Regions from separate parts of the Desulfosporosinus paludis genome, predicted to be linked through region 1. Evidence: riboswitches for the same ligand, from Rfam matches in the RefSeq annotation. Region 1 holds a riboswitch; each other region holds the start of a gene.
The links. Region 1 has a riboswitch for cobalamin ahead of thiC (phosphomethylpyrimidine synthase ThiC). Riboswitches for the same ligand answer to the same signal wherever they lie in the genome.
Positions count from the first base shown of each region.

Region 2: linked by a shared signal. The riboswitch ahead of VZF35_RS08350 (HoxN/HupN/NixA family nickel/cobalt transporter) and the one ahead of thiC (phosphomethylpyrimidine synthase ThiC) in region 1 are both predicted to bind cobalamin.
Region 3: linked by a shared signal. The riboswitch ahead of VZF35_RS25380 (AIR synthase related protein) and the one ahead of thiC (phosphomethylpyrimidine synthase ThiC) in region 1 are both predicted to bind cobalamin.
Region 4: linked by a shared signal. The riboswitch ahead of VZF35_RS17960 (energy-coupling factor ABC transporter permease) and the one ahead of thiC (phosphomethylpyrimidine synthase ThiC) in region 1 are both predicted to bind cobalamin.

Region 1 is NZ_CP144211.1:1,143,832-1,152,096, reverse strand. Features, by position in the region: gene VZF35_RS05830 (MFS transporter) at 1-1,224, shown strand, start outside; gene VZF35_RS05825 (anaerobic sulfatase maturase) at 1,334-2,452, shown strand; gene VZF35_RS05820 (hypothetical protein) at 2,530-2,712, shown strand; gene VZF35_RS05815 (hypothetical protein) at 2,779-3,123, opposite strand; gene VZF35_RS05810 (hypothetical protein) at 3,961-4,164, shown strand; cobalamin riboswitch at 4,511-4,684, shown strand; partial or broken gene VZF35_RS05805 (amidophosphoribosyltransferase) at 4,802-5,812, shown strand; cobalamin riboswitch at 5,831-6,022, shown strand; gene thiC (phosphomethylpyrimidine synthase ThiC) at 6,179-7,477, shown strand; gene bzaB (B12 lower ligand biosynthesis ThiC-like protein BzaB) at 7,497-8,265, shown strand, end outside.
Region 2 is NZ_CP144211.1:1,636,441-1,644,705, reverse strand. Features, by position in the region: gene VZF35_RS08385 (ABC transporter permease) at 1-1,117, opposite strand, end outside; gene VZF35_RS08380 (ABC transporter ATP-binding protein) at 1,130-1,813, opposite strand; gene VZF35_RS08375 (DUF2318 domain-containing protein) at 1,984-2,574, opposite strand; gene VZF35_RS08370 (4Fe-4S binding protein) at 2,626-3,978, opposite strand; gene VZF35_RS08365 (hypothetical protein) at 4,007-4,606, opposite strand; partial or broken gene VZF35_RS08360 (IS3 family transposase) at 5,164-5,316, opposite strand; partial or broken gene VZF35_RS08355 (IS4 family transposase) at 5,298-5,575, opposite strand; cobalamin riboswitch at 5,854-6,043, shown strand; gene VZF35_RS08350 (HoxN/HupN/NixA family nickel/cobalt transporter) at 6,256-7,263, shown strand; gene VZF35_RS08345 (cytochrome c3 family protein) at 7,424-7,930, opposite strand; gene VZF35_RS08340 (cytochrome c3 family protein) at 8,114-8,265, shown strand, end outside.
Region 3 is NZ_CP144211.1:5,122,470-5,130,734, reverse strand. Features, by position in the region: gene cbiD (cobalt-precorrin-5B (C(1))-methyltransferase CbiD) at 1-170, opposite strand, end outside; gene VZF35_RS25395 (energy-coupling factor transporter transmembrane component T family protein) at 316-1,122, opposite strand; gene VZF35_RS25390 (ABC transporter ATP-binding protein) at 1,128-2,900, opposite strand; gene VZF35_RS25385 (ECF transporter S component) at 2,928-3,443, opposite strand; gene VZF35_RS25380 (AIR synthase related protein) at 3,516-4,265, opposite strand; cobalamin riboswitch at 4,351-4,526, opposite strand; gene VZF35_RS25375 (flavodoxin family protein) at 4,614-5,432, opposite strand; gene VZF35_RS25370 (DUF1540 domain-containing protein) at 5,627-5,800, shown strand; gene VZF35_RS25365 (PspC domain-containing protein) at 5,993-6,181, shown strand; partial or broken gene VZF35_RS25360 (ABC transporter ATP-binding protein) at 6,245-8,001, opposite strand; gene VZF35_RS25355 (ABC transporter transmembrane domain-containing protein) at 8,003-8,265, opposite strand, start outside.
Region 4 is NZ_CP144211.1:3,611,231-3,616,520, forward strand. Features, by position in the region: gene VZF35_RS17945 (hypothetical protein) at 441-581, shown strand; gene VZF35_RS17950 (hypothetical protein) at 621-881, opposite strand; gene VZF35_RS17955 (hypothetical protein) at 898-1,158, opposite strand; cobalamin riboswitch at 1,515-1,704, shown strand; gene VZF35_RS17960 (energy-coupling factor ABC transporter permease) at 1,860-2,555, shown strand; gene VZF35_RS17965 (hypothetical protein) at 2,542-2,886, shown strand; gene cbiQ (cobalt ECF transporter T component CbiQ) at 2,889-3,668, shown strand; gene VZF35_RS17975 (energy-coupling factor ABC transporter ATP-binding protein) at 3,687-4,511, shown strand; gene VZF35_RS17980 (EamA family transporter) at 4,569-5,290, shown strand, end outside.

The sequences.
Region 1 (8,265 bases):
AAAGAACTTGGATTGAATGCAGTCTCTTTAGGTTATATATTCTCCGCTTTTTCATGGGCTTATGTTATAGCTCAAATTCCTGGCGGCTGGCTCCTTGATCGGTTTGGCTCCAAAATAATTTACGCCCTTAGTATTGCCTTTTGGTCAATCTTCACTCTATGTCAAGGACTTGTTGGATTTCTAACCGGTGGTGCAATCATTGTTGTCCTTTTTATTCTGCGCTTTATGATAGGATTTGCTGAAGCTCCGGCGTATCCAGCTAATAGCCGTATTACGGCAGCTTGGTTTCCGGCTAAGGAAAGAGGAACGGCGGCTTCTATTTTTGCTTCAGCGCAGTACGGAGCGACTGTACTCTTTTCCCCTATTATGGCCTGGATGACCCAGTCCTACGGTTGGCAAGAAAACTTTGTCATGATGGGATTAATTGGTATAGTCTTGACCTTTGTTTGGTTAAAATTGATTTATAGTCCGAAAGAACATCCGAAGACTAATTCAGCCGAATTGGAATACATTGAACAGGGTGGAGCAATGGTAGAAATGGATACACAAACTGAAAAGGAGAACAGTGAATCCAAATGGCCATATATTAAGCAATTATTGCAAAGTCGTATGCTTATGGGAATCTTTATCGGGCAATATTGTATTAATGTGCTTACCTACTTCTTTCTAACATGGTTCCCGGTTTATTTGGTACAAGCCCGCGGTATGTCCATCCTGAAAGCAGGTTTTGTTGCTTCTTTGCCGGCGCTTTGTGGCTTTACTGCGCAAATTTTAAGCGGGTTATTTTCTGATTACTTGTTAAGAAAAGGCTATTCCTTAACGTTTGCCAGAAAAGTCCCGATCGTATCAGGAATATTGCTCTCAATGGTTATTGTTGGCTGCAATTATGTAAGTTCAGTAAGCCTTGTTATTTTTTTGATGTCGCTAGCTTTTTTCGGAAAGGGGTTTGGGGCTATTGGCTGGTGCGTTATTTCCGATGCCGCACCGAAAGAGATTCTCGGTCTGAGTGGTGCAATGTTTAATTCTTTTGGTAATTTAGCAGGCATTATTACTCCTATTGTTATCGGATATATCGTCCATGGAACAGGTTCTTTTAATGGAGCGCTTGCCTTCGTAGGTGCAAATGCTCTTGTGGCTATCGTTTGCTACCTGGTGGTCGTTGGAGAGATTAAACGCTTTGAGCTCAAAAAAGTAGATCAGAGGAATCAAATAATTAGTTTATAAATCCTATAACCCTGGAAAATTTGTTTTCTGGGGTTGTAGCCTTAAATACTCGTAAGATAATACTAAAACCGGTAGTTAACAAAATTAAATGTAAAGACAGGGATCAAGTATGCCGCCACTGAATATTCTAATTAAACCGATGTCAAGCAATTGTAATTTACGGTGTAAATATTGTTTTTATCATTCTATCGCTGAAAATAGAGAGACTTATTCCTATGGCCTAATGGATAGTGAAACGTTGGAAATCCTTGTAGAAAAGGCTCTCGCGTATGCTGATCAATACTGTACTTTTGCTTTCCAGGGCGGTGAACCTACCCTCACAGGTTTGAAATTTTTTGAGAAGTTGATCGAGCTCCAGAAAGAATACAATGTGAAAAATTTAAAAATCAACAACGTTTTGCAAACGAACGGCATGATAATTGACACTGCCTGGGCAAGGTTTCTTGCTGAACATAATTTTTTAGTGGGCATTTCTTTAGACGGTCCCAAAGACATACATGACTATTACCGGATAGGAATTAATTGTAAAGGGTCCTTTTCGAAGGTTATGAAAGCAATACAGCTTTTTAACAAGCATAGTGTAGAATACAATATTTTGTGTGTAGTTACGGCTAACGTGGCAAGACATATAAGTAAAATCTACAACTTTTATAAAAAACATGATTTTCATTATCTGCAGTTTATACCCTGCTTAGACCCCCAGGGAGAACTCCGTGGTCGTTATAACTACTCATTAACGCCGGAAAGATATGCTTACTTTTTAAAGAGAATCTTCGACGAGTGGTATGCGGATGTTTTGCAAGGGTATCCGATCAATATCCGTTACTTTGATAACCTTGTTGGACTTGCTATGGGATTACCTCCTGAATCCTGTGGATTATCAGGAACTTGTTCCTTTCAGTTTGTTGTTGAAGCAGACGGAGGGGTTTACCCTTGCGACTTTTATGTATTTGATAGGTGGTATATCGGCAATGTTAGAAATTTACTTTTTGAAGAAATTGAAAAAAGCGATATCGTTAAAGAATTTATTGAAGGATCCAAATATACTGATCCCACCTGCAAGCAGTGCAGGTGGGGAAATTTTTGCCGCGGCGGCTGCAGAAGAGATCGTGAGCCTTTCATGGAAAATCTGCCGACCCTCAATTATTATTGTGCGGCTTACAAGGAATTTTTTGAATACGCGAGCCCGCGAATATACGAATTGGCCAGGAGATTTTCCGTCGGATAGAGGCTGTAAGTTCGTTTAGTAAACCAAATATTACGGGATTACTTTCTTATTCGCTAATGTTTGGAGTAATTTTCTTAATGCCTTTTTATCTAGACTGGATACTTAAACTTTCTCCATTCTTGGTTGGGCTTATTATGACGGTCGTCTCTCTGGCAATGTTTATCATGTCACCCTTTTCCGGATCCCTTGCGGATCGAATGGGGGCTAAACTATCGTCAAAGCCCAAATACTCTCTTTTCATGTTGGCTTTGAAGGAATAGCTGCTCTAGGTATTATTGCCTCCATAATTTGTATTTTTGCCTCTCAACATTCTGCAAACACGAGTGTTAGAATAAGTGAATACGTATCACCTCATCACACAATTCTGCAAAAAGTCCTAAGGTTCTTTCATTCGTGTTTTGGCGATGTTGCCATGCGAGCAGGATATAACGTACATAAACGATTGTTGTATGACTAATCAGCATGTCGTAAGAACGGCCTTGAAACTCCTTCTGCAACTTAAGAAGCGATTTTGTGCATTTAATAAAGGTTTCAATATCTAACCGCATGCTGTAATTCCTGATAATTTCTTCTTCGGTTAAAGTACGGTCCGTGCTAAGAATAGCTAACCATTCATTTTCATTCTTACGATGACTAACAAACACCATAACGATAGGAATTCTTGGAACCATTTGAGTGCGAATCGATCGTAAAATTCCTTTACCTTTTCCTTGGACTGGTGACGCAACTTTATATAATTCCTGAAGAGATAGCTTTCCACCGTTATGTAAAAAAGAGCGGGATCAGGTCATTAAGGAACGGGATCGGGCCCTGGAGGAAAAGGCGGATCTCCGGAAAGCCCTGGAAGAGCAAGCGGGCCAAATAACCCGGCTGAGTACAGAGCGCGACAGTTTGAAGACGAATGCGGAGGGGTTAAGGAATTCCAAGGCGAAGGTCGAGGCCAGGGCTTTAGTATTGGAGAAGGAACTGCTCACCGTGTGCCTTCCGTTACAGAAGGCCATTAGGCTACTGTTAGGGCTCTCTGCCATATGCCAGGAACGGCACTTAGGCAGGTCACGTTTGGCAGTTTCATATAGTGTATCCATACGTAGGTACCCGGTTGGTCGTTACCCTGCTTACCACAGGTGCGTCAATAGGCCTGCTTATACCCAACTTTCCTCATATTAGGTATACCTATTAATAGCCGGTGCATGACCGTCAGCGTTTCACAGCCACAGACCCGGATTCAGCCCACAGGCTTTACCATATATGGCCTGACTCGCCAGGCAACTCGACAGCGTTAGCAGTCTAATCCTGACTTTACCGACATGCTATTGTCCCCCAGAGGCTTTCGCATGAGGTTAGTCGGTTGTCTTACATCGCACCGCAGGAGCAATGATTTCTGAAAAAATATATATGAAACGCACAACGTGCGCACAGGAAATAAAGTATAATTGTGGAATTAGTACGATATGTTGAGATATCCAATGTTACCGTCCACACGGTGAACGTTGGGGGAGGGATAATTGGTGAAATTAGGAACATTCTTTAGAATGCTTCTCATTGCATTTGGTTTGGTGATTTCATTTCTCTCATTCCAAGGATGGTATATCGGTTGGCTAAATGAAAGGTTGCCTATGGATAGAAGTCGACTTATTCGAAGCGAACGAATCTTTGGGTTTTGCCTTATCTTTTTTGGAATAATGCAAACCGTCAAAGTATTAATTTATTAACCATTCTGATGGAGTGAGGAAACAGAAAGGTGGAATTGGTTATGGATCAATTAACGTCCTGTAAGACTTGCTCAAGAGAAGTTGCACAGTCCGCGACAGTTTGTCCTCATTGTGGTGCAAAACTTAAGCTAACACTAATTGAAAAGTTGATACTGTTCGTTCTGGTAAAGCCTAGCCGTAGTCGAGTAATGAGTCGATCTCACCCGCTTTCCAAAAGAAGGCCCCTTTCGAAGGTTGGTGGGTGGTAGGGGTGAAAGATTACTGGTGACTTGACGGGTGGTTGATACAAAATTTCATCGAAAATTGTACTTGACATATTCTATCTTCTTAAGTAATATTAGCCATAATTAAACCGAATTTTACAGGTGCCCAATGAGGGAGAATAGGGAACCGGGTGTAAGTCCCGGACGGACCCGCCACTGTAAAGGGGAGCTATTGCCATGACCACTCTGTAAGGAGGAAGGGGGCAAGGAAGCTATGAACCTGAGTCAGGAGACCTGCCTGTAAATACTAAGCATCGACTTCGCGTTTAAGTTGGTTTAGGTGAGGATGATGGAAAAATCCGCGCTCATAATGAGTTGCGGGTTTTTTGTTTTAATATAATATTAAGTTACTAATTTCGAGGGAGGAGAGGAAAATGTTCCCTTGGGAATTTCGTGACAAACCCCGTGACGAGTGTGGTGTTTTTGGTATTTATGCTCCAGGTAATAGTGTTGCCCTAAAAACTTACTATGGTCTCATTGCGCTGCAACATAGGGGAGAGGAAAGTGCCGGGATGGCAATTTCAGACGGGATAGAAATTAAATTACATAAGAAAATGGGGTTGGTTACGGAAGTTTTTAGTAAAGATCTTATAGAAACATTAAAGGGAAATGTAGCTATAGGACATGTAAGATATTCTACCAGTGGCGATAGTTCGGAAGCAAATGCCCAACCTTTGGTATATAAGGGCGAACAGGGCAGTTTCGCTGTAGCTCATAATGGGAACATAACCAATGTATGTCAATTAAAAAAGCGGTTTGCGCAAACCAGAGTAGCTAGACCAATCAACTTAGATAGTGAAGTTTTTTTGAGTTTTATAGCACATTACAGGAATCTCCCTCTTAAGAAACTTCTGGAACTCTATCTGAATGAAATATCAGGTTCATATTCGTTGGTAATGATGACAGAAAACAGTCTAATTGGCTTGCGAGACCCTTACGGAATGCGTCCATTATGCCTAGGAAAACTGAAAGGGTCTGAATTTGGTTATATTTTAGCTTCAGAAACTTGTGCAATTGGGGTTGCGGGTGGACGATGTAATTCAAGGACAAAGGGTAGTGATAGTGGACGATTCTCTTGTCCGGGGAACCACAAGCCGCCATATTGCCCAAATGCTTAGAGAAGCAGGAGCAAAAGAGGTGCATTTTTTGGTGGCTTCTCCCCCTTAAGATTTCCCTGTTACTATGGTATTGATATTCCGTCATCTGATGAGCTTGTTGCTGCGCATCAAACTCTTGAAGAAATCAGACATTATGTCGGGGCAGATAGCCTTTATTACCTCAGCTTAAAAGGAATGCTTCAAGTTTTACAGCAATCTAATGAGTTTTGCACAGCTTGTTTTGACGGGGTTTATCCAGTTCCGGTTTTTAAGCAAGAAACCGGTTGAAAAAGCGGCCTCTAAGTAAATATATGATAACATTCAGGTGCCCGCAAGGGAGAATAGGGAACCGGGTGCAAGTCCCGGACGGTCCCGCCACTGTAACCGGTAGTCCATCTCATAACCACCGCTTGTTGTCCGTTAGGAAAAACAAGCGGGAAGGGAGACGCGGGCGTTACTCCGGAAGCCAGGAGACCTGCCTGAACTGTTGTGAGCTGTTTTCTAATAAAGGCAGCAAGACGGGAACGGTGGAAATGTTCACATCTAATAAGGTGTGGACTTTTTTTATTAACCATTTTTAAAAGGGAGGTATGCAGACATAGACATATGTGTTTAAAATTTTTACTCTATAAAAAGTTACGAGGAGGATTAATGATGAGTTTATTAACGAGCGCGTTGGAAGGAACAATTACTACCGAAATGGAGCAGGTGGCGGCCCGTGAGAAAGTCTCACCAGAATTTATCAGGCAGGGAGTTGCTGCTGGTACAATAGTAATTCCTTGTAATATTCACCATAAGACTATTATTCCTGTTGGGATAGGATATGGGTTGCGGACAAAGGTCAGTGCCAGTATTGGTCTTTACGGTAGTGAAGCTACAATTAGTGAAGAAGTTGAAAAGATCAAAACAGCATTGGCAGCAGGTACGGATGCTCTGATGGATCTAAGCGTCAGCGGTGATATTGATACAATGCGTAAAGAAACATTAAATTCTGTTTCCGTTCCGGTTGGAACACTGCCAGTTTATCAGGCAATCGCTGAAGCTGGGGAAAAGTACGGTTCGAGCGTGAAAATGGAAGCTGAGGAAATGTTTGAAGTCATTGAACGGCATGCGGCAGATGGTGTTGACTTCCTAGCCTTACACTGCGCAACGACCATGGATGTTGTGGAACGAGCAAAGAGAGAAGGCCGTATTGACTCTTTGGTAAGTTACGGAGGTGTTCACTTAATCGGCTGGATGATCGCCAATCAATGTGAAAACCCCCTTTATGAACAATATGATCGGGTATTGGAAATTGCCAGGAAATATCATGTTACTCTCAGCCTGGCTGACGGGATGAGGCCGGGTTGTGTGGCTGATTCTTTGGACGGAGCGCAGGTTCAGGAACTGGTTATCTTGGGAGAACTGGTCAGGCGGGCTCGGGAGGCGGGGGTTCAAATCATGATTAAGGGACCTGGACATATGCCTCTAGATCATGTGAAGGCGACTGTCACTTTGCAAAAGAGCCTTTGTAAGGGAGCCCCATATTTTGTTTTTGGGCCATTGCTAACGGATATTGCCGCCGGTTATGACCATATTAATGCTGCTATCGGGGGAGCCCTCAGTGCCTGGGCCGGTGCGGAATTTCTTTGTTATGTTACCCCGGCTGAACATATTGGCGTACCCAGCGTTGATCAGGTGCACGAGGGAGTCATAGCCGCCCGTATCGCTGCACATGCCGGCGACCTGGCCAAAGGGATGAAAGAAGCCCATCAATGGGATTTGGAAATGTCTATGGCCCGGAAGAACCTGGACTGGAAAAGACAACTGGAATTGGCCCTTGATCCGCAGAGAGCAAAAGAGATCAGGAAAACCCGAAATAGTGGGGAATCCACGGCTTGTGCCATGTGCGGGAAGTACTGTGCCATGGAAATTGTCGCTAAGTATCTGAACACATCAAAGCATAGTTGTTAAGAAGGGAAAGGTGGATAAGATGACACAGGTTTTAAAAGCACGTTCAGGAATCATCACCGAGGAAATGGAAGCGGTGGCAGCTGATGAGAATCTTGATGTAGAGTTTATCCGGCAGGGAGTTGCAGAAGGGAGAATTGTCATTCCCAGAAACAGAAAACGGAAGGAATTTAAATACTGTGGGATCGGGGAAGGTTTGAGGATTAAGGTTAATGCCCTGATCGGCACCTCCAGTGATCGTGATGACATGGAAATGGAAGCCCGAAAGCTGGCGATTGCGGAAGAAGCTGGCTGCGATAGTTTTATGGATTTAAGTACGGGAAAAGATATTGATGGCATGAGAAAACAGTCCTTGTCCCTGGCTCATGTTGCTGTAGGCAGCACAATGATTTACCAGGCAGGCATCGAAGCGATTGAAAAATACGGCAGTGTTGTCAACATGAGAGAAGAAGATATTTTTGAGGTCATTGAAAGACAAGCGGCCGATGGTCTGGATTTTATGGCGATTCATTGTGCTCTGAATATGGACGTCATCAAAAGAATGCAGGTTACAGGACGGGTAACTGACGTGGTCAGCCGGGGCGGTGCTTTCCTCACTGGATGGATGCTGCACAATCAGAAAGAAAATCCTCTGTATGAAAAATTTGACCGCGTGCTGGAAATATTAAAGGCTTATGACGTTACCCTAAGTCTGGGCGATGCCATCCGTCCCGGCAGCATTGCTGATTCGTTGGATGGTGCGCAGCTTCAAGGCATGATTATTCAGGGGGAGCTTACCAGGAGAGCACAGG
Region 2 (8,265 bases), 490 kb from region 1:
AAGCCGGATAAAAGCTGGCAATAAGACCGATCAAAAGAGAGCCACAGAGAGATATGACGAGCAAATTAGTTTGCCAGGGGATTTGAACTTGAGCTTTGATCAAAACAGATCCGAAATTGACGGCGGCACCCATCCCGAGAAGGTAACCTAATAGCCCCCCCAGAACACTTAATATACCGGCCTCAGAAAGAACGATTTGGAGAATGTGACGTTTTCGGAATCCTATCGCCCGCAGAATCCCTACTTCCTGTGTCCGTTCCTCAACTGAGGATTTCATGGTTAAGGTTATGACTAAGCTACTGGCTAGGAAGAGAATCAAAGATACGCTTTGAGCAAATAAATTAAACTTACTCACCGTATCATTTCGAGATTCAAGGGTGGACCTCAGAGCAGTAACCTTAGTACCAGGCAAAATGGCCGTTAATTGTTTGACCACCGCGTCAATCGGACACGAATAGCAAAAAGCGGCAGCTTCTACGAGGCTGATGGCGTTGGGTCTATTTGACAGTTTCTGCAGTACTGTCAAATCCATAAACACAGCCTGGTCGTTTTCAGCGGAACCCGTTGGTTGAATGATTCCTGCCACTTTAAAATCTTGTCCCTTGATCGTGATTGTTTGATTAGGACTCAAACCCAGGGAATGGGCAACGTCACTTCCCAATATAACTTCGTTGGCAGCAGGGATTTGTTTTTTGGCGAGACCATCTAGCTTCCACCATTTTTTAAGGTGTAATTCTTGTGGAAAATCGACGCCCAGTAACAGAATAGATTGCCCCTTAATGGTAGTATCATCTAAAAGTTTGGGAGCTATTGTAGCTAAAGTTTCCTTGTTTTTAATGGTTTTCATCAGGGGAATGAGGGACATGTCCAGTTCTTTGACTTGAGTTGGTGCTTCAACAGTTATGCCACCAAAGGTCAGGGCTTGTCCGGTATCAGGAAGGATGAGGATATTAGAACCGAATTGATCAAGTTTGTTGGCGACATCTTCTTTCATGGCTTGGGTTGTCGTATAGAGAAAGATAATCGAAGCCACTCCTATAATGACACTGAGCACTAGTAAAGCAGAACGCATTTTACGACGACGCAAGTTTTGAATTGCTATATCTGTTAAACGCATTGATTATCCCCCTTAGACCTCATAAGGAGTCAGAGATAAAATTCCATCACGAATATAAACTGCGCGGGAGACCCATTCTAAGTTTTCTTTGTTATGAGTCACCATGATGATGGTTAAACCGTCCTGGTTAAGAGCCTGGAACAATTCCAACAGTTCGATGGCCGTTTTGGAGTCCAGACTTCCGGTAGGTTCATCGGCAAAAACAATCGTTGGTTGATTAACGATGGCTCGGGCAATAGCCACCCGATTTTGTTCACCGCCAGATAATTGATTGGGAAGGCGTGAAGATTTTGAACCTAGACCGACTTTCTCTAGAACACTCTGAGCCATAGCCCGTTGCTCTCTACCGGATCGGGAGGAGATTGCCAAAGGTAACATGACGTTTTCTAAGGCAGTAAGATAGGGAATTAGTTGATATTGTTGGAAAACGAATCCGACGTACTCGTGACGAAAATCGGCTAATCGTTCAGAGGGTAAAGAATAAACATCGATATCGTCTATGATGAGTTTACCGGAGGAGGGTGGATTTAATCCCCCGAGAATACTTAGTAAGGTACTTTTCCCAGAACCGGAAGGGCCCATTAATGCTAAGAATTCACCTTCGGCGATCTGTAAATTCATATTTGTTAGAGCCTCAACAAGACCGACCCCACCTCTATAGTTTTTGGTGACCTCGCAGACCTTGATTAAGGGCATTTCAATTCCTCCTAAATCATAAGAAATATAAGGACGATACACTATTTTTTGTAAGCGGTAAAAGAATCTTATCTTAAAATGACTCCACGTTTGTTAGAATGAACGCACTCGTTTTAAAACGAGTGCGTTTGAGTGTAAAGATCAAATATCTACAAGTAGTATATTTTGGACTAAACTCTGGGTGACCAAGCATCTAGTACGGATTGCTGAATCTCAAGGTTATCGCCATTTAAAGAATAGGACAGTGCTTGAGGTGGATAGGCTTGGCAACCGCCGCTTATACCTTTGAGTGTTTGCAGATCCCAGGTCGTTCCGCAAGTGTTACAAATTATTTGATTACCTGTAATATGAAAGGAATTTCCTTTGCAAGGCTCACAATAGCTTACAGCGACCATGACTTTGCCGTCTGGCTGGACGAAAGCTGTCAACGGAACAGTCTTGCCGTTAGCATTGTACTCAGTGCGGATAAACTTCTTGTCCTTCACTGTACTCAGTGTTGCAACAATTTCCTTTCCATTTTCCACCTTACTATCAATAACCGTTTGCTCCAAACTATCGTTAGGACTATAATTCACCTTCTGTCCGGTATCGACGGCTGTTTTGATAGAGGAGGCAGAGGCAGAGTTATTGAAACTATTAAATAGGAAATAGGATCCTATAATAGCCAGAACGGCTACAACTCCAATAATACTGTAAAGCCCTGCTTTGCTTTTCTTAGGTTGGATAAATCTTTGGTTCTTTCCTTTTTGGCCGTTTTTCACTTTATATATCCTCCGTGGTATTTAATTGAAAACAGACTTGAGGTTATTAAATTACATCCTCATTGCCATTCTCACAGTAAAGGTGAGAAAGTTCAGGATACCGAAGAGTAAAATGACCGCTAAATAAGGCATAGAGACGGATAAGGCTTTACTTACACCGTAATTTTTTCTGGCAATACGGTAGGCGGTATAGAGGGAACCAAGAGTTCCTGCAATCACCAAGAAGTATTGCATAATCTGGATGATTGGGTCAGCAACGAAGGAAGATGATCCTTCGAGATGCACCCCGAACAGCCCCATAAACGTATAGTAGGTATCCTTTCCTTCTGCCAGAAGATGGAATAAGTTGTGGGCCATGTGGGAAGCGAGGTCAAGCGGAATGACGGCATAGCCAAAACGTGCAAAGGCATTGCGTAACGTTTCGCCGGTGAAACGTTTAGAAATGGCAGTCGCTGCGAAAAGTAGCAAAACAGGGGTAGCCATGGCAATAATAAAGAGGATCGTAAAGGCGATGTCTTGATTAGCGATACCTAAAGTCTGTTCTACCCACTTAAGGAAAGAGGGGTAAAAGTCTAACATTGTAATGTTTTGGACAAATACAATCCCGACGATGACAATAGCTAAGAAAGACTCTTCAAAATGTGCTCTAGTCATCGACCAGAATTCGCTGGTAGGTTTACGGGGTGTTAAACGAATTGAATCATGGGGACAGCTTTTGATACAGTTTCCACAGAGATTGCAGTTGGCGTTGTTTTCCATAGCCATTGGAAATTCAAACATTGGACAGCCAGGTGCTTTAGAAGATCCTTTATAACAATCCCTTGTCTTGCAGGTTTTACAAGTCTCTTTATCTGCCCGCAGTTCCAGCATACCGGACCTAGAATAGTTGCCTGACAAGCTACCGAGGAAACATAGGTAGCGGCACCAGGTACGGCGTTCGAAGAGTAAAGCACTGACCATGACGCCACCTAAAATGAGTAATAAGAGGGTTCCAGATCCTCGGGGTGATTCTACAATTCCCCAAATGTGATCGGACCAAGTAATTAAGATGAAGGTAATATCGATGATCCAAAGACCATATTTACGGATAAACTTTGGAACCTTCATGTTGGCCCCAAATAATTTTTGGGTTAAATCACTAACCCAGGCGAAAGGACAGATTCCACACCAAAATCGGCCCAGCAGAAAGAAGAAAAAGGGAATGAGGGGCCACCAAAGAACCCAAGTGGCAGCGGAACCAAAGTTCTCTCCGACGTTTGTCGGACCTGCTAAGGTTTCGACCATAATTACCCCAAAAACTAAAACGGTGATCCACTGGAAAATTCTTGGGTAGAAAGGACTTTTAAGAAAACGTTTAAGCAAAGGAATATTAAGGAAGTTTATAGGTTGCTTTTTAGAAGACATTACAATTTTCCTCTACTTTCTTAGTTTTTCATTTTCTTTTCTTTAAGATTGCGGCGAGTATTCCGACAATTACAATGACACCGGCAACACTGCCTATAAGAACGAAATTCGGTCCTGATTTACCAACTGTTAAGGGAAAATTAACCGTGCTGTCACCGAGAGGGGAAGAAATAGTAATCGTTTGATTCCATTGCCCAGGTTGGTTAAAAGACATACCTTGCATCATATACGAACCAGCGTCCATGGCCATTGAACCCATGGAAGACTGTTCTTGCATGGCCGTCCCACCTTGTTTATCCATACCGGAAGACATGTCCATACCAGGCATGCTGTTGTTGCTATCAGAGCCTTTTATGCTTCCGCTACTGCTCATTGTTGTTGGGTCCATCATTACTTTAGCTCCGGTAACCGGTTTGCCGGTAGCCTTATCTGTAACGATAACCGTAAAAGTAGCTGGTTGATTTGCCACGAGGGTTTCCGGGTTAGTCTGCATGATTACATGGTAAGGGCCCGCATCCTGTTCTAGTCCACCAGATGCAGCCAGGGTATTTGAAGCAATCACGAGAGTTAAGAGCAACAGAGATAGGGAAAAAAGGATTTTCTTCATTGGTTTTCTTGAAACGTTCATAAACACACTCCTCTAAAAATAAAGTCGAATTTCTAATGTGCAAAAACGATGCCAAGTTGGGTTTGTTATTAGTAAATTTTTAGTCTTAGGTTATAGAGTCTGCTTGGATCAGTATCTAAGCCCATTCAATCAAAACGAACGACGACTTTTTGAATCAACTTTTAAATGATTGCAAGTAATTTCAATTTCCATGTGTGGGATATGACACAGTGTATTGCGCCTTATCCCACAACCTTCTCATAACGTCCAAAATCACAGTAATTTTTTTGTATTTTATTCGCTACTCCTCCTCATAAACTTTCATTTTTCAGCCTTGTTTCATGATTGTGGTTCAGTCATGCTGTTAGTTTAACTTTCTGATACGATAAACTGATGAAAAAGTTGTGAATTTCTCATGAAGAAGGATAGCTGATAGAGGTATTAATCTGATTGCATACGAACGGAAAATGAGTAAGCTTGAGCCTACTCATTCCATGTGGAAAATATTTTTTACGTATATTCTGGAGGTCTTGCTATATAAGTTCAGGTAATGACAAAAAAAGACCTAGCAGTCAAGACTATGCAATGCTTAGAAGATGATTTCTGTATTCAACAGGAGTCATCTTCTTTAAATTCCATTGATATCTGAAATTGTTATAGTAGTTCATATATTGGTCTATCTCATATTTAAGCTCATCTAAAGTTTCACATGGTTTGATATACGCTTTATCTTAAGAGATAAACTTGCAAGGGTTTGAACTCGAACTGAGCCGAGAGTTTCTGCTTTGGGGTTTTTAGGGAGTTTGGTATATGACTCACTTAAACTTAATGCGTTTCCCTCGAAACGATAACGTTGTTTTAGCTCCTTTACCATCCCAATGATGTGAAGTCTCTTATCCATCAGTTTTGAAGTAGTGGTGCATGAGTAAACCAGCCATCCATCAGAAGGTAATCCGCCGAGAATCCAGCATTTAAATTTTCTGTCAATAGACAGAAATATTTTGTCGCAACTTAGATATATACAGGGTTGGAGGTAACTTTTGCTATGCGAAAGTTGAGTTACTTAGTTATTAGTTGCGCAGATAGGGCAATTATTCAGGGCGAAAAGTCGCGCAGTCTGTCATTTCTGAGGAGCTAGCGTTAGGGGCTTGAATTTCGATCTAACTTAGCTCCCGAGTGTCACTGACACTCCCGTATGCCGAAATAGTGTGATTGTTTTGGCAAGTTGGTACTAGACATACTTAATTGTTTCATGATACCATAAATACAATTAAATATCTGGGATGAGTGATTCCTTCCCGAGGGAAGGAATTGAAAAGGGAAGTCAGTTAAAGCTGACGCGGTGCCCGCCACTGTATAAGGGAGGTAACTCACAAAGTGTCACTGGGATTTATCCGGGAAGACGTGAGTTAACGAAGAACTTGAGCCAGGAGACCTGCTTATTCCGAATTTGAACTACCTACGGGAATGTTAGGGGGTGTATACCTGTGTATTCAGGATTACTTTTGTTACCTGATACAGGTTAAGCTTTTTACCCTTCTGTTGGTGAAGGGTTTTTTTGTTTTTATTTACTACCTCCAAGCATGGGGTATCGGGTACGGTATGATCAGTTAATCCAGCAAATGTCCTTTCAAGGCTTGGTAATAAAAGGAGGATAAATTTTGAAAAACATCCATGTAAAAATGAAGAGTCGTCCTAAATGGCTCAGTTTTGGAGTGGCAGTAACAGGAATACACCTTTTGGGCATGACGATGTTGTTTTTGAATTTAAAGCAATATCCACAATTACTAGGGTTTGCTTTTCTTGCTTACACACTAGGCTTACGTCATGCTTTTGATGCTGATCACATCGCGGCGATCGATAACACAGTACGTAAAATGATTCAGCAAAAACAGGATCCGATGGGGGTTGGATTTTTCTTCTCGCTTGGCCATTCTACTGTTGTCTGCATAATGGCAATTATTACAGCATTTTCAATGCATTGGGCACAACAGAACATTCCACAAATACAAGCTATCGCTGGTCTGATCGGAACTGCGGTTGCTGGAAGTTTTCTTTTGCTTATCGGGCTATTTAATCTTTACATTTGGTTTGATATCTATGGGTTCTTCTTAAAATTGCGTCGAGGTGAGATCGATGAAGAAAATCTTGATCAACTACTTTTAAACCGGGGCTTCTTATCCCGCTTCTTTAAACCTCTATATCGGTTTATTAACAAGAGTTGGCATGTTTATCCACTGGGCTTTCTCTTCGGTTTAAGCTTTGATACTGCATCAGAAGTAGCATTATTAGCAATTTCTGCTACTCTTGGTTCCAAAGGAATGCCTATTACTGCAATTCTATCATTACCGATTATATTTGCTGCTGGTATGAGCCTAATGGACACTGCGGATGGGGTTTTCATGACAACTGCTTATCATTGGGCATTTTCTACTCCGCTACGTAAGATTTATTATAATTTATCGGTTACCGGCCTTTCTGTTATTGCAGCATTGTTTATCGGCTTAATCGAATTGGCCCAGATAATTACTCCAAAGCTTGGACTTAATGGAGGAGTTTGGGGATGGATACAAAACCTTAACTTCGGTGGAATAGGCTATTTGCTTGTTGGGCTGTTCGTATTAGCGTGGGGTGTCTCATATCTTTTATGGAAGGTTTTACGGTTGGAGAATGCGTAGGGATTAAGAAAATTATCAAAGATAAGTTAAAACGGTTTTGTCAAAGCTATTAAAAACACGGGAAAGGCCAATTAGGCTTCCCCGTGTTTTCGTGTTTTGTTTATGTGTTGATTATCTTGCAAAATATTTGAATGCAACTCTAGTGATATTTAGATATTAGTTATTTTGATCCAGATGAGTGACCAACATTACCATGGCAGGATATGCAGCTTACGTTGCCAGAAATCATAGGCTGGTGGCTGATAGGTGGGGCATTCGGCGCAGATCCAGGAGCGAGAGTAATGTTTTTAGCATTAGGATAGGCACTGTCTTTTCCGCTATGACAATACAAACAAGCATCGATATGCGGCGTCCATGCAAGTGTAGCAGGGACTTGATTAGTGAAATGAAGATACAGTTCTTTATAACTGCTTAGCTTACGCACTATGTAGCCCAGATTTCCTGGAGCAGCGTGACAACTTAAACACTCCACATCTTTGTGCGGTCCTGTTTGCCAAGAAGCGACTTGGGGAGCAATTTCGTGGCAAGAGGTGCAAAATTGCGGGCGGGAGGTGTAGTGCATCCCGGCATACGCTGCAGCAATTAGCACGACAATTACAATCAATCCAATAAACACAGTTCTTTGGGCCTTACTGGCTTTGGCCGGCTGCCCTTCGTTCGGTGCCATATTCATCATCCCCTTTTAATACGTTTTGACGACTCCTTTCGCAATTCCGTTCTTATTGTTACATTAAATTCTCAAAAATATGTAATAATATCCGCACTGAAACATCTTTCGCGTTTGGTATAAAACAAGCATTTTTCGGCAAACTAGGGATGTTTAAGGAACCAGTGAAGGAGGTAATTTTCAGTGCGTCGGCTTAAAATTCTTGTATTATGCATCTTGACTTTAGTCATTATCACTCTGGTTGCAGCCTGTAATACACAGACTCCCGCACCAACTCAACAGACCCCGACGACAAACGTGACTCAAACTGCGAACACTAATCTCACCTATGTCGG
Region 3 (8,265 bases), 1.4 Mb from region 1:
CCAGAATGGATAGGCATCGTTAAACGTGCTTTATTTGGTAACGGAATTTCCACATGTTCGGGCAAACTATCTCCTTGAAGGAGAAGACATGCTGTTTTAGCAGCACCAGCAGCACAACTTCCGGTCGTATATCCCTCCCGCCAGGTATGTCGATCTTTATTTCGAGCCATAATCTTACTCCCATTTCAAAGTTTTTCCTAAGTGTCAAACTTTGGAGCGTTCAAGAAGCTCCTCTATCTTATTCGGCCAAATAATGTGCCAATTCTAATAAGCGATAAAGAAAGTATAAGTTATGATCTACTGAAGTGCAACTGATTATAAAACTCCAAGACGCAGTTTAAAACGCGCAAAAATTGCTGCCGTCGTTGCTAAGATAATAAGAAATATTGTCCAGAAGTCTCTTAAGGCAAAGGATTTTTCGCTACTGGGAGACCAAGCCCGGGTCATTCCGTACCCTCTGTTAAGCATAGCCATGGATAAGGAATTGGCCATTAAGATTGAATTAATAAACAAAGGAATCATAATTGGTATATAGGAGCGAATCGAGCTGGCTATACCCTTGTCATTGAATTTTGTTCCTCTTGCTTTTTGCGCTTCCATAATAAGCCGACGTTTTTTATCTAATGTTGGTATAAAGCGTAGGGCAGTTGTAATCATCATGGATATCTCTGCAGGAACCTTCATCCTATGAAAGAATTGAGTAAAATCTTCCATAGATGTTGTTGAAGTTAGTATTGAGGAAGCTATTAACATGCTCCATAAGCGGAGAAGAAATGTTGTACCGAGCAAAAATCCCCCAATCGTTGCCCCGAAGCGATTACCGGGTAAAGCATAGAAGAGGATTTTCTGACTGGAGGCCTGTTCGAAGTGCTGAGGAGGCAAAGAAAATCCTGTGATAAGAATAATTGAAATAACGATTGGCATTAAAGGAATTATCATTCCTCCAATCTTCTGCAGAGGAATATTTATCCATAAAGCTAACAGACTGGCAATAGCTAGGATTACAAGCTGATAAAATGGATTTTGAAACAAAAAAGAAAGAATTATAATTCCTAAGAATCCAAGCATTTTCGCTCGAACATCTAAACGATGGATAAGCGTATCTCCTGGTGAGTAATCCATAAACATTATGGCGTTTCCCCGCTTTCAAACAGTGCCGTGAATTCCTTTGGCTCGAGCAGAACCTCTTGTAATAAGATGTCACTCAAACGCAAGGAAAGCCGACAAAGCTGAGGTGGAACTATTGCGGCGTCAAGGAGAACCTTTTCGTTGGCAAAAACTTCATGGGGATGCCCATCAAGCAAAATATCACCCTCTTTTAAGACAATCACACGTTGAGCATATTGAGCAACGAGGTCCATGTCATGGCTGATCATGATAATTGTGGTTCCAGCAAGATGGAGTTGGTGGATCAAGGTCATGATTGCCTGAACCCCAGACCAATCTGAACCTGTCGTCGGTTCATCAATGATCAGAATTTGAGGTTTCAATACCAGGATTGAAGCCACGGCGATCATCTGCCGCTCCCCTTTTCCTAAAGTGAAGGGGTGAACATTACGATATTGCTCCAAACCGGTATCTTCAAGAACTTGGTTAATCCGTTTTCGGACTTCAGGACCTCTAAAACCTGCATTTTTCAAACCATATTCCAGCTCTTTCTCAACGGTGGCAGAAAAAATCTGGTGATCTGGGTTCTGAAATACATAGCCAACGGTTCTGGCTAAATGAGACGTATCATACTGCTTCGTATTCATACCTCGAATAATGACGTCTCCCCGTGTTGGTTTCAAGAGTCCATTCAAATGTCTGACTAACGTGGTTTTGCCGGCACCGTTTTGTCCAATTAGGGCCACAAACTCGCCGCTCTCTATCGTTAGGTTTATGCTCCGCAAAGCAGGCTGATTTGAGTTATATTGATAAAAAAGATCGTTAATCTGCACAGCTCTTTCTCCCTGAGAGGAGCTTAATTCTTTTTTCCGTAACGGTAGGAGTGGGTTACTTTTGTGCTGACCATGGTTGGAGAGCAAGGTCCTGATTAAGTGTTCCGCAGACGGTAGGTCTAAAGGGATAGCGTCGATTGAAATCCATCCTTTTTCATAGAGGTTCCAGCCCATAAGACTGACGGGTAAGGGTTTAATTCCATACTGTTGCAGGAGAGGAACATTGCGAAAAAGTTGAACAGGTTCACCACGCCAAATTATTTCTCCTTGATTGATTACGACGACCTCATCTGCCGTTTTGAGCACATCTTCGCTGGAATGTTCGACCAACATAATGGTTAAATCCTTCTTCCTGCGCAAGTCATCTAAGGTCGTGAAAATTTCTGATCGACCTATTGGATCGAGTTCCGAGGTCGGTTCATCGAGCACTAAGATTTCAGGTTCCATCGCCAGGACTCCAGCAATCGCCAAACGTTGTTTCTCCCCACCGGATAACTCTTCTGTCAATCGTTGATTATAGCCTTGAAGTCTTACTTTCTCTAAAGTACCATTAACTCTCTGTTGGATCTCTTCTAAAGGTACTGAAATGTTACGGGGGCCAAAAGCGGTGTCTTCCTCCACCGTTCGACCAATAAGCTGACTCTCCGGGTCCTGGAGGACGAGCCCCAAAAATTTGGACATCAATTGTACAGGAGTCTTCCTTACATCCTGACCGGCCACGACCACTTGACCTGTCAGCTTACCTTCAAGAAGTTGTGGAATCAGCCCGTTAAGACACAAACTAAGGGTCGTTTTTCCTGCTCCGGTTTCTCCCATTAAAACGATGAACTTTCCCTTTTCCACGGTTAAGGATATGGTTTTTAAACTTGCTTCTACAGCGTTTGGATAATAATATGAGACATTCGTAAGTTCAATGGCATTCTTATTTTCTAAGTCTTTGTCAGCTCTTTCAATTCCCACGGTTTCTAAGGTTTCCTCCTTATGAGTTTAAATTAAGCGGCTTCCCTTAATGGCTTTATAAGCAATCGCGGAAACAATGACATTAAGTGCTGATCCGACGACGAGAAAAGGCAGTACTCCCAGAGCGCCCCCCATTCCCATGATGGGAACCATGGCAAAAGAAGATACAACCCCATTGAGGATGATACCTACGATGACTGCCGGTATAAGACCCAGCGTTTTGTTTACCCAGCGATAGGCCAAAGCCCATAAAGCCATCTGGAAAGCAATATAAAGATGGACAGGAATAGTTAAAGGGAATCCGACCACCGCCGATGTTAACAAATGCCCAAAGGAAATAACAACCGCACCTTCAATGCCTCCAAAGGCTAAGGCACTGAAAAATCCTGGAGCTGAATCCATGCCAATTGTTCCGACAGGACTTGGAATTTTAATCAATGCACCTACAGCACTTAAGGCAATGAAAATGGCCATGATGGAAAGTCTTTTGACATTCCAAGCAGAAAGTTTAACTTCCTTAGATTCGGTGTTAATTTGACTCATAAGTTTACTCCTCCTTAAATTAAGTGGTCGTTTCAGTAGAAATAAGTAAGTGATGCTCTTTAATAAAAGTGGTTAGACTAGCGTTCCAATCTTATGAATAGGTAGTTGTTTAAGATCTGAAAAAACAAGATTTGTAACCGGGCGAGGCGACGAAATGATTAGGCAGGTAGAAGGTCCGGCCGATTTGTCCATATTTAAGCTACAAGACGGGTAGAACAACAGCCGGCTATGGCTATTTAAGGCAAGCTGCTCTGCCTCCGTGCGGATTCCTCTCGATCCAACGGGTATCATGTCATGAATTTCTGAGATTCCTAAAAGCTTATTCAGATGCTTTATCTGGATAATTTCAGGATCCTCAGGGTTACTGGCTTCAGGGCCAACTTTGGGCAGACCTAAACAAAAGACGTCATCTCCAGGTTGGGAAGTTCCAAGCCGCAATTGATGTTTCATTACTATTCCTACGACACTGATACCGAGTGCAGTTTCTTGTGTCACCATGTTCTTTTCTGTGCTGATGGCTAAAGGGAGTGCCAGACCGGCGGATATCAGCTCTTCCTTCACCCCCTTTAATAATTCTTCACCTGTCGGGTATGGTTCATTAGAAATCGCCACGGTCATGACCTTAGGCGTCGCTCCCACGGCTAAAATTTCCAATAAGGCTACTCGTGCCGTCAGCCTCCCTGTGATGGACCAGGCAACCTGAACTATGTCAAAACTTTTTAGGCCAATCGCCCCGCAGGAATCACAAGAAGCTACAAGATATTGTTCTGGGTTTATCGAAACTACTTCGATATCCCGCCCCTGATATCCCAATGTTTCCACCCCCTTTCCTATAAAAAACAAAAGTTCACAATCAATTTTCTATCCTTTATGAATAAGAAAATTGACCATGAACTTTACCTTGATCCAGGTCACTTACATTATAGGCAGGTCTCCTGACTTAGAATCAGCAACTTATACCCCTTCCCGGTTTCCCAGTGGTTAATGTACAAGTCTCCTCTTTTACAGTGGTGGGTCCGTCCGGGATTTTCACCCAGTTCCCTATTCTCCCCATTTAAGGGCACCTATAAAAATAATTATTGAATTAATCGTATTTTAATCCATGAAGGACTAGATTACAAGACTTTTTTGAATCTTCTTCCGCGTCGTGACTAGTGTATTTCAGTGTACCTAACCTTTGTAGCGATTTCGTATAACCGCCAGCTCTTTACGGCGTTTACCAAACTCTCGAACTTGATCGTTCAACCAGACCTGAAAATGTTCTTTCAAATCACTTTTGTTAAAGCGACTGGCTTTAGGACCAAACTCCCAATGCAAATTCGTTCCGTTGTCCAATGAACGAATCTCCGCTTCCTGACCGCAAAACGGGCAGACAGCATGATTAGGTCTGGGGAACTTCCAGAGGTCGGACCAACAGGTAGGACATTGACCGGCTTCTAATGGGCGAGGTTCACCGAATAACGAGTTTCCAAGAGCTTGTATTCGTTCCTTCACTTCTGACTGTAATAAAGCCTCACCGGGCAGGGCGCCAATAAACATATGGGCATCTTTAACCTCCAGACCCAGAAATCGAGCATTGGCGATTAAAGCAGATAGGGTATACCCTTCCCAACCTTTGATTCCTGCAGTACCAATGATCACACAAGGTTTTCCCCAGATTTCATCGATATGTTGTGCAAGGGCGATAATCCTATCACCTAACAGTTTGGTTATCCCAGCAGGGCCTAAGGCGTAGCATGGAGCTGATAAAATGATTCCATCAGCTTCTTTTATTCTTTCGAATACTGAATATAAATCATCGATAAGAGGACATGGTTGATCTGGGACTAAACAGGCATAACACGCTTTGCAGGGCCGAAGGTTTAATTCTGGCAGCTTGAGAAGATCAAGTTTTACTTCTTCTCCAATTGAGGCAGCCGTTTCTTTAATTAAGATTTCGCCATTGGCCAATTTCCTTTGCGAAGCAACTATTCCTAAGATCTTTTTCATGATATCTCTCCTTCTAGTCTATAGTTCGCGCAACTTATAATAATTCAAAAAGTTTTTTGTTAGGTATAATGCTTTAAAGTAAAACGTTATACCATTATTATATCATTCACTCCTCTATGTAAATATATGGATTTATAAAATCTAACGATCTGGAGATTATAATAGAGAATTTTAATTTAAGGAGGAATTTTAATATGTCTGGACAAGCTAAGAAAATGCCTCAGCCTAATGGTGGAATTAAATGTCTTGTTAACACCTGTCATTACTATGGTACAGGGGATCATTGTCATGCGGATAAGATCGAAGTTCAATCCCCTAATGCCCAAAGCACTGAGATGACAGACTGCGCAACGTTTCTTCCAGAGTAATTCAAAATTAACTTTTTCAACAGAATTTTTGAATTATAAGTATAAGGCTTGCTCGAAAAGACAAGCCTTATACTTTTGCATTTTTTCCTGCCTGTAACATTTGGGTCAGTATTTGCGTATTAAGGGTGGAGAGGTTACCTTTTACCTGAAATACCAGATGTACTTTGGCAAATGATAAAAGGAGGAAAAAGAATGTCCAGACGTTTGTATAGATCTAGTCACGACAAGCAGCTTGGAGGGGTTTGTGGCGGGATTGCGGAGTACTTAGACCTTGATCCTAGTCTTGTTCGGATAGGAGCTTTACTTCTTCTCCTGGTAGGGGGGACAGGTTTTCTGGCTTATCTAGTAGCATGGTTCATTATTCCAAGTGATAAAGCGTAATAAAAAACTAATCAAAACTTTATAGAATTTTAGAATGGCTGGGAAAAATCAAAATGAGATTTCCTAGCTGTTTTTCGTTTGATTCTCTCCTTGTTGAAGCATAAACATTTTATGGTACAATCCTTCTTTGGCCAAAAGTTCTGCATGTTTACCTCTTTCTGCAATTCTCCCGTGGTGGAGTACTAAAATCAGATCAGCGTCCTGAATGGTCGAAAGTCGGTGGGCGATAGCGATGGTTGTACGACCTTTCCGCATTTTATTTAAGGCAGTTTGAATCGCTTCTTCCGTTTCTGTATCGACGTTTGCTGTTGCTTCATCTAAGACTAGAATTTTGGGGTTACCGGCTATGGTTCGAGCAAAACAGATTAGCTGACGTTGCCCATTGGACAAGGTTGCCCCTCGTTCCCCACCGGTTCTTGAAATCCTTGGGGGAGTTTTCGTATAAATTCCTCTGCTTGAACAAAAGAAAGTGCTTCTTCAACCTCTTTCTCTTGGACAGTTGGTCTGGCCAGGGCAATGTTGCTCGAAATATTTCCCACGAATAAAAACGGGTCTTGAGCTACAAGGCCCACTTTACTTCGCAGTTCCTGATCAGACACCTCAGTAAGAGGGATCTCGTCTATAAGAATCTCCCCCCGAGTGATGGGATAAAAACGCATGAGGAGATTAGCAACAGTACTTTTACCGCTGCCGGTGTGTCCGACTAAAGCCACTGTTTGACCAGGATAGGCGGTAAAATTGATGGATTGCAAGACATCAGTCCCACCATGTTCGACACCGTCATAGGAGAAACTGACATTCTTAAATTCTATCTTTCCCTGATCAATGAACTGTAAAGGGTTCGAGCTGACGTTTGCCGCTATTCGTTGATCATCTAACAATTCAAAAACTCGTTCAGCGGCAACCAAGGATTGCTGGAATTGAGATAATCTCTGCATCACCATGTTAATGGGTTCAAAGAAGCGATCAAGGTAATTGATAAAGGCGTAAAGCACACCGATTTGAATGGGCCCAAACAGCGATCTGAACCCGAAATAATCTAAAACGAGGATGAGAGCAAAGGTATAGATCAAGTCAACGGCCGGACGAACAAAAAGACTTTCCAAGCGGATGTTGGTTATCGCTGCCCGATAGTAGGCATTATTGATTGCTTGAAATTCAGCGCGGAAACGTTTCTCCTGCCGCATGGCCTGAATGATAAACATGCCTTGTATCGATTCATTTAGTTTAGCATTGAGGTGGCTTAGCTCTTTGCGCATGGTCCGATAAACCTTGGTGCTGACTCTCCTGTATAGATACATCAGACCGATAACTATAGGAAGCAAAACCAGACAAAAGGTTGCCAGCCGTATATCCAAACAAAACATTGCCGCAAAGACCCCTAGTATAAAGACAATATTTTGGACAAGGGCCGACAAAACTCCGACGAATAGTTCTTTAATAGCTTCAGTATCGTTGGTTATCCGAGAAATTAAGGCGCCGGTCGGTGTCTTGTCAAAAACTTTGAATTCCAGATGCTGAACATGGGTAAAAACATCAATCCGCAGTTGTTGGACTACCTTAAGGGCTATTTGATTGAAGCTGACCAACTGACGGTAATGTAATCCGGCAGAAAGAATGTTTAGGCCTAAATATCCGGTTCCAAGCAGCACGAGAGTCGGGCGGTCAAAGGAGCGCGGGACCAAATGCTGATCGAGGAAAATTCTGACCAGAATTGGACCAATGACATCGGCAAACGTAGCCAGTAAGAGGATTAAGGAAGCAAGCGTTAAGGTTTTTTTGTGGGGAATTAGATATCTCAGCAAGCGTCGAATCACCATTTTAATTGCTCTCCCCTTCTTCGATCAACGATTCTATCTGTTGACTTCGATAAGTTGAGGCGTACCAACCGTCGAGTTCCATGAGTTCCGAATGGGAACCTTGCTCAGAAATTTGCCCTTCTCTAAGGACGATGATCAAATCTGCGTGCTCAACGGCACTTAAACGATGGGAGGATATAAAGGTCGTTTTTTGAGTCCGAATTTCTCGCAAACCCTGTAAGATCGATTTTTCTGTCTTGGCATCTACTGCTGATAAAGAATCAT
Region 4 (5,290 bases), 2.5 Mb from region 1:
ATCAAATTGAACATGTATTAGAACGAGTACAAGCTCTACCCCTCTATGCACATAAAAACGGGTTAATTGAGCATTGCATTTAAAACTGACCTGATTGAACTTCAAACAACTCACTTAACTTTAATGCCCCACCCAGTAAGTATTGCTTGCTGGGTGGGGCGTTGTTATTTATCAATTACCGTAATAATTATGATCGCCTGCTGAAGTCAAGCTTGTGTACGCGCTAGGATCAATAACTAATCATATTACAGCCTTCAATGTAAGAACAGAGGGCCAGAACTTGAGATAATAGGGTACATTTTAAACTCACTTTCTGGACCTCAATATTTGTGAAAAATTGTCACACAGGGAAGAATATTTAAAAAACGTGTTGAAAGATAAGTGATACTGGTTTTTCAATTATTAGATACGTGCTTATAAAACAACAGGGGGTATAATCAGTGGATGCACCAATTCGAATAATGCTACTTCGTGATGCCGATAAATGTGAAATTAACGCTGAATTAATGGATGCAAGAAATAAGTTTAGCATAGGACAATCAGAAAATGAGTATTATCATTGGTTGGATGAATTAATCTAAATAGTGTAAAGTGGCCTCAATCTAAGGTTGCTTTTTTCTTTACTGGAAAGTCATTTCCAATTCCTCTAAGCCATGTTCCATAATTTGTTGTAACGCAGCATCGTTTATCTTTTCTTGTTCTTCCTCCGAGACATAGCCTGAAAGATAAAATTTTTTGACCATTTTATATATGCTATCGTACAGTTCATATTTCTCTTTTAAAGTCTTCTTCCTGAACTGGCGAGAAGCTTTTATTTCGGCAATCATCTCTGGAAAGTCTGTTGCAAAATAAAACTCCCGCCAGAAAGTGTCTTCATCCATGTCTATAGACCTCCTCTTAATGCATGGTTTTTCTCATTTCCTGCCGAGCACGTTCTAACATTTCTTCCATTGCGGCATTTTGGATGCTGATTTTTTCTTCTTCTGAAGGGCCTTCTGAAAGAAAACTGTTCTTGACGAAGGTGTAATACTCATCGAACAATTCCTTCTTTTTAGTCATGTCCATTTTGCGGAATGGACGATCGTTTTTTATATGATCGATCATTTCAGGTAGGTTCGTTTGTAAATCAAGTTCTCGCCGAAAAATGTAGTCATCCATTGTTGAGTCCTCCTAGGTTACATTTTGCAAAGTGTTGCTTTGTTGCTAAATCCAGTGCAAGAGGAGAGGGGGGTGAACTCGAATGAATTGGGTTCCCGATCAAGGAGTTATCGAAAATCGTAAGGCAACCGACATGTTTTGATAATTGATGCCCATCTGGAAGTGGAAGTTTGGTTCCATCAGGAAAGTAATCCCACGTTGGGCAACGATTCATGTAAAAAAGTGCAATAAGGGGTAGTACCAGCGGAGTGTCACCACCAGCAAACGTATAGATTAAATCAGTTACCATACACGGAGGATTTTGGACTTCGAATAATCTAGACAGACTATCTTGAGTTGTGTTACAATTAAAAATAATTAAATATCAAGGGATGAGTGATTCTTTCCTGAGGGAAGGAATTGAAAAGGGAAGTCAGTAGAAGCTGACGCGGTACCCGCCACTGTAAAAGGGAGTTAACTCGCATAGTGTCACTGGGATTTATCCGGGAAGACGTGAGTTGATGATGATCTTGAGCCAGGAGACCTGCTCATACCGAAGTCGAAACTACCTACGGGATGTTAGGGAGGTGTATACTTGTGTTTTTGGTAATCTTACCTGATACTGGTTGAACTTTTAACCCTTCTGTTGGTGAAGGGTTTTTTTATTGTCCTTCTCATAATTTCTTACTTCGAGATCGTTAATTAATTGGAGGTTTTTTGCAATGCATATTGAAGATGGTATTTTATCTCCCTTAGCTTGGGGTTCATGGTACGCTGTCACTACCGCATTTATTATCCCAGGCATAAGAGAAATTAAAAAGAAGGTCAAAGAAAACTTATCCTATAAACCTTTCTTGGCTATGACTGGTGTGGCGGTATTTGTTATTTCGGCGATGCACTTGCCAGTGCCAGTGACAGGTTCTTGTTCCCATCCTTGTGGTACCCCTCTAGCTGCAATTATTGTCGGCCCTTTAGCAACTGCCGTAATTTCCGCTATTGTTCTCTTTTTTCAGGCTATCTTTTTGGGCCATGGTGGTATCACAACCATTGGTGCTAACACCTTTTCCATGGGAATTGTGGGAGGTATTTCTGGTTACTTAAGTTGGAAGATTTTACGTTCCCTACGAAGTCCTCTCTGGTTGGCCGCTGGGGTAGCGGGTTTCGTTGGTGACATATTGACCTATTTAACGAGTTCTTTTGAGCTTGCCCTTAGTTTACACGGTCATGTTCCTTTGCTTAAACAATGGATGATCTTTTTTATGGGTTATGGCCCCACCCAATTGCCTCTAGCCATAGCTGAAGCTGTCTTTACCGCAGCAGTTCTTCAAGTCATGGTTAATCGTCGACCGGATTTGCTGCCTGGGATTAAACTTCGCCAAAAATCCAACCAGGAGGTAAAACTAAATGTCAATCACTAAAGAACAGACATCAAACCAGCAAATTCAATGGTTCGATTCATTTACTAAAATCATGCTATCCGTAATGTTCGTCCTATTGCTTTTCATTTTCGGGGCGGGCAAATATATGGCGAGTCATGACATGGAGGCTGGTGGTACCGATGACTTGGTAAACAATCTAGCCACAAAGGTAACCCAAGGGGAACATCATCCCTTCGCAGAATTACCGGGTGATGCCCAAGTAGGAGCCTTTTCCGTTGCCAACTTCTTTGCTGGCTTAATCGTTGGTCACCATTGGGAAAAGCTTTTCGGCAAACCAACGAATGAAGAACAATCCTTAGAGGTGGAATGACTATGGAATTGGCTGTCTTGGACAAAATTACCGCCGCTGATAGTCCGTTGCATCGTTGGGATGGCCGGGTAAAAACCGTATTATTTCTGAGTGCCATCATTGTCTCAACTCTTCTCAATCATTGGTATTTGGTGGCCGGCCTCTGGCTGGTCACCCTGGCTTCTTTCCGTACTATGAGCCTGCCGTGGCGGCACCTGTTCATCCGCCTATATATCCCTTTCGGGGTAGCTTGGTTGGTATTCCTCAGCCTAATCTTTACGAATGGCAGTCATGCTTTATTGGTTATTTCCCTTGGGCCGTTTAGACTCACTGCCTACCAGGAAGGCTTAACGTTAGGTTTTCTTATAGTACTTCGTATTATGGCTGCTGTAACGTTAGGTAGTATTCTCTCTTTTAGCACTCCCATGATCGAGATTCTAGAAACCCTACGCCTATGTAAAGTTCCTAATCTGATGATTGATCTTGCCGCCATGATGTATCGCTATGTTTTTATTTTGACTGAAACCAGTCATAACATGAGACGAGCACAGCTGAGCCGAATGGGCGACAGTAGCTCATGGCTGCATCAGGCCCGGGATATCGGTAAGGTGGCAGGTTATGTCTTAACGAATTCATTGGATCGTAGTATTAGAATTTATAAAGCAATGCTTTCCAGAGGATACAATGAAGATAGTACCGGTGCTGACTTTTTTACTGTACCTTTATCCGCAACTGATTGGCAGATTGGCTTGCTTGGTCTCGCCTTATTGGTACTCCTAGTGATTTTAAACATAATAATTTAGTAGAAGAAAGGAACAGACATGGAACTTATCAAGGTTTCGGGAGTTAGCTATACTTACAATGACGGTCACCAGGCACTTAAGAATGTCAACCTGAATATATCGAAGGGCGAAAGAATTGCCATTCTGGGACCGAATGGAGCAGGAAAATCAACTCTTTTCCAACTTTTTAATGGTCTATTACAAGCAACCTCCGGGACGGTTACGGTAAAAAACCTACCTGTACAAAAAGAAAATTTACCGGAAATTCGCCGTAGCATTGGTATGGTTTTTCAGGACCCTGATGACCAACTTTTCAATTCGTCGGTTCGTCAGGAAATTGCCTATGGCCTGATGAACATGCGTATTTTCGGTCAAGCTTTAGAAGATGCGATAGCCTGGGCTTTAGAAGTTGTGGGCATGCAGGGTTACGAGGCTAAAAGTCCTCATAATTTAAGCGGAGGTGAGAAAAAGCGAATTGCTCTGGCTAGCGTACTGGCTATGAAACCCGAAGTTTTGGTTTTGGACGAACCTACTGCTGCTCTGGACCCACGTGGTGTTAGTAAACTTATTAGGTTACTCAATACCATTAACCGTGATCTTGGTATTACCCTAATCTTTGCTACCCATGATGTTGATATTGTCCCCTTGCTGGCTGACAGAGTGTATCTTTTAAGCAAAGGGGAAATTGTCTCGGGAGGCACTACAGCAGAGGTTTTTAAACATAAAGAGGTAATTCGTAAGATCGATTTGCGCTTACCTAGGGTAGCGCATTTGGCGGAACTTCTCGCACGGGATGGTTTTTTAAATATAGACAACCTGCCCTTAACTATTGGCCAAGCCAAAAATCTTTTTGAAATAGTATAATTTACAAGGAATTACTGAATGGGTAGAAAATTACTTTCCTCACAAGAGGTACTAAAAATGAAGAATAGAAATATTGCATCAATGCTAAAAGCCCTAGTTGCTGGTGCTTTATTTGGGGCCAGTACTCCAATTTCAAAACTACTTTTGGGTGAAATAGCCCCAACTCTAATGGTATCATTTCTATATCTTGGCAGTGGTATAGGACTCTTTTTACTGAGATACGTCCAAAGTTCAGACACCAGTTTCAGTGCTGAAGCAAGACTTACCAAAAATGATTGGCCATGGATAACCGGTGCTGTACTTGTGGGAGGGATTATAGCTCCGATTGTATTGATGTTCAGTCTTAAGAATACACCTGCAGCCACGGCTTCACTTCTACTAAATTTTGAGGGAGTAGCAACAACCTTAATTGCAGTTGTCGTATTCAAAGAGGCAGTTGGAAAGCGTATATGGAGTGCTGTACTATTGATTACATTGGCGATTATCCTGCTATCATGGAATTCATCCGGACAGTGGGGTCTGTCAATCGGTGCTGTCGGGGTTATCAGTGCTTGTATTCTTTGGGGAATGGATAATAATTTCACACGCAATGTATCTGCAAAAGACCCCCTTTCAATTGTAATGATTAAAGGATTAAGCGCTGGTACTTTCTCTCTTATTTTGTCCCTCGTTTTGGGTTATTCGTTCCCTTCGATTGGTTCTGTTATTGAAGCCATGTTACTCGGCTGCTTCAGTTATGGGTTAAGCATTATTCTGTTTATCCGAGCGATGAGAGAACT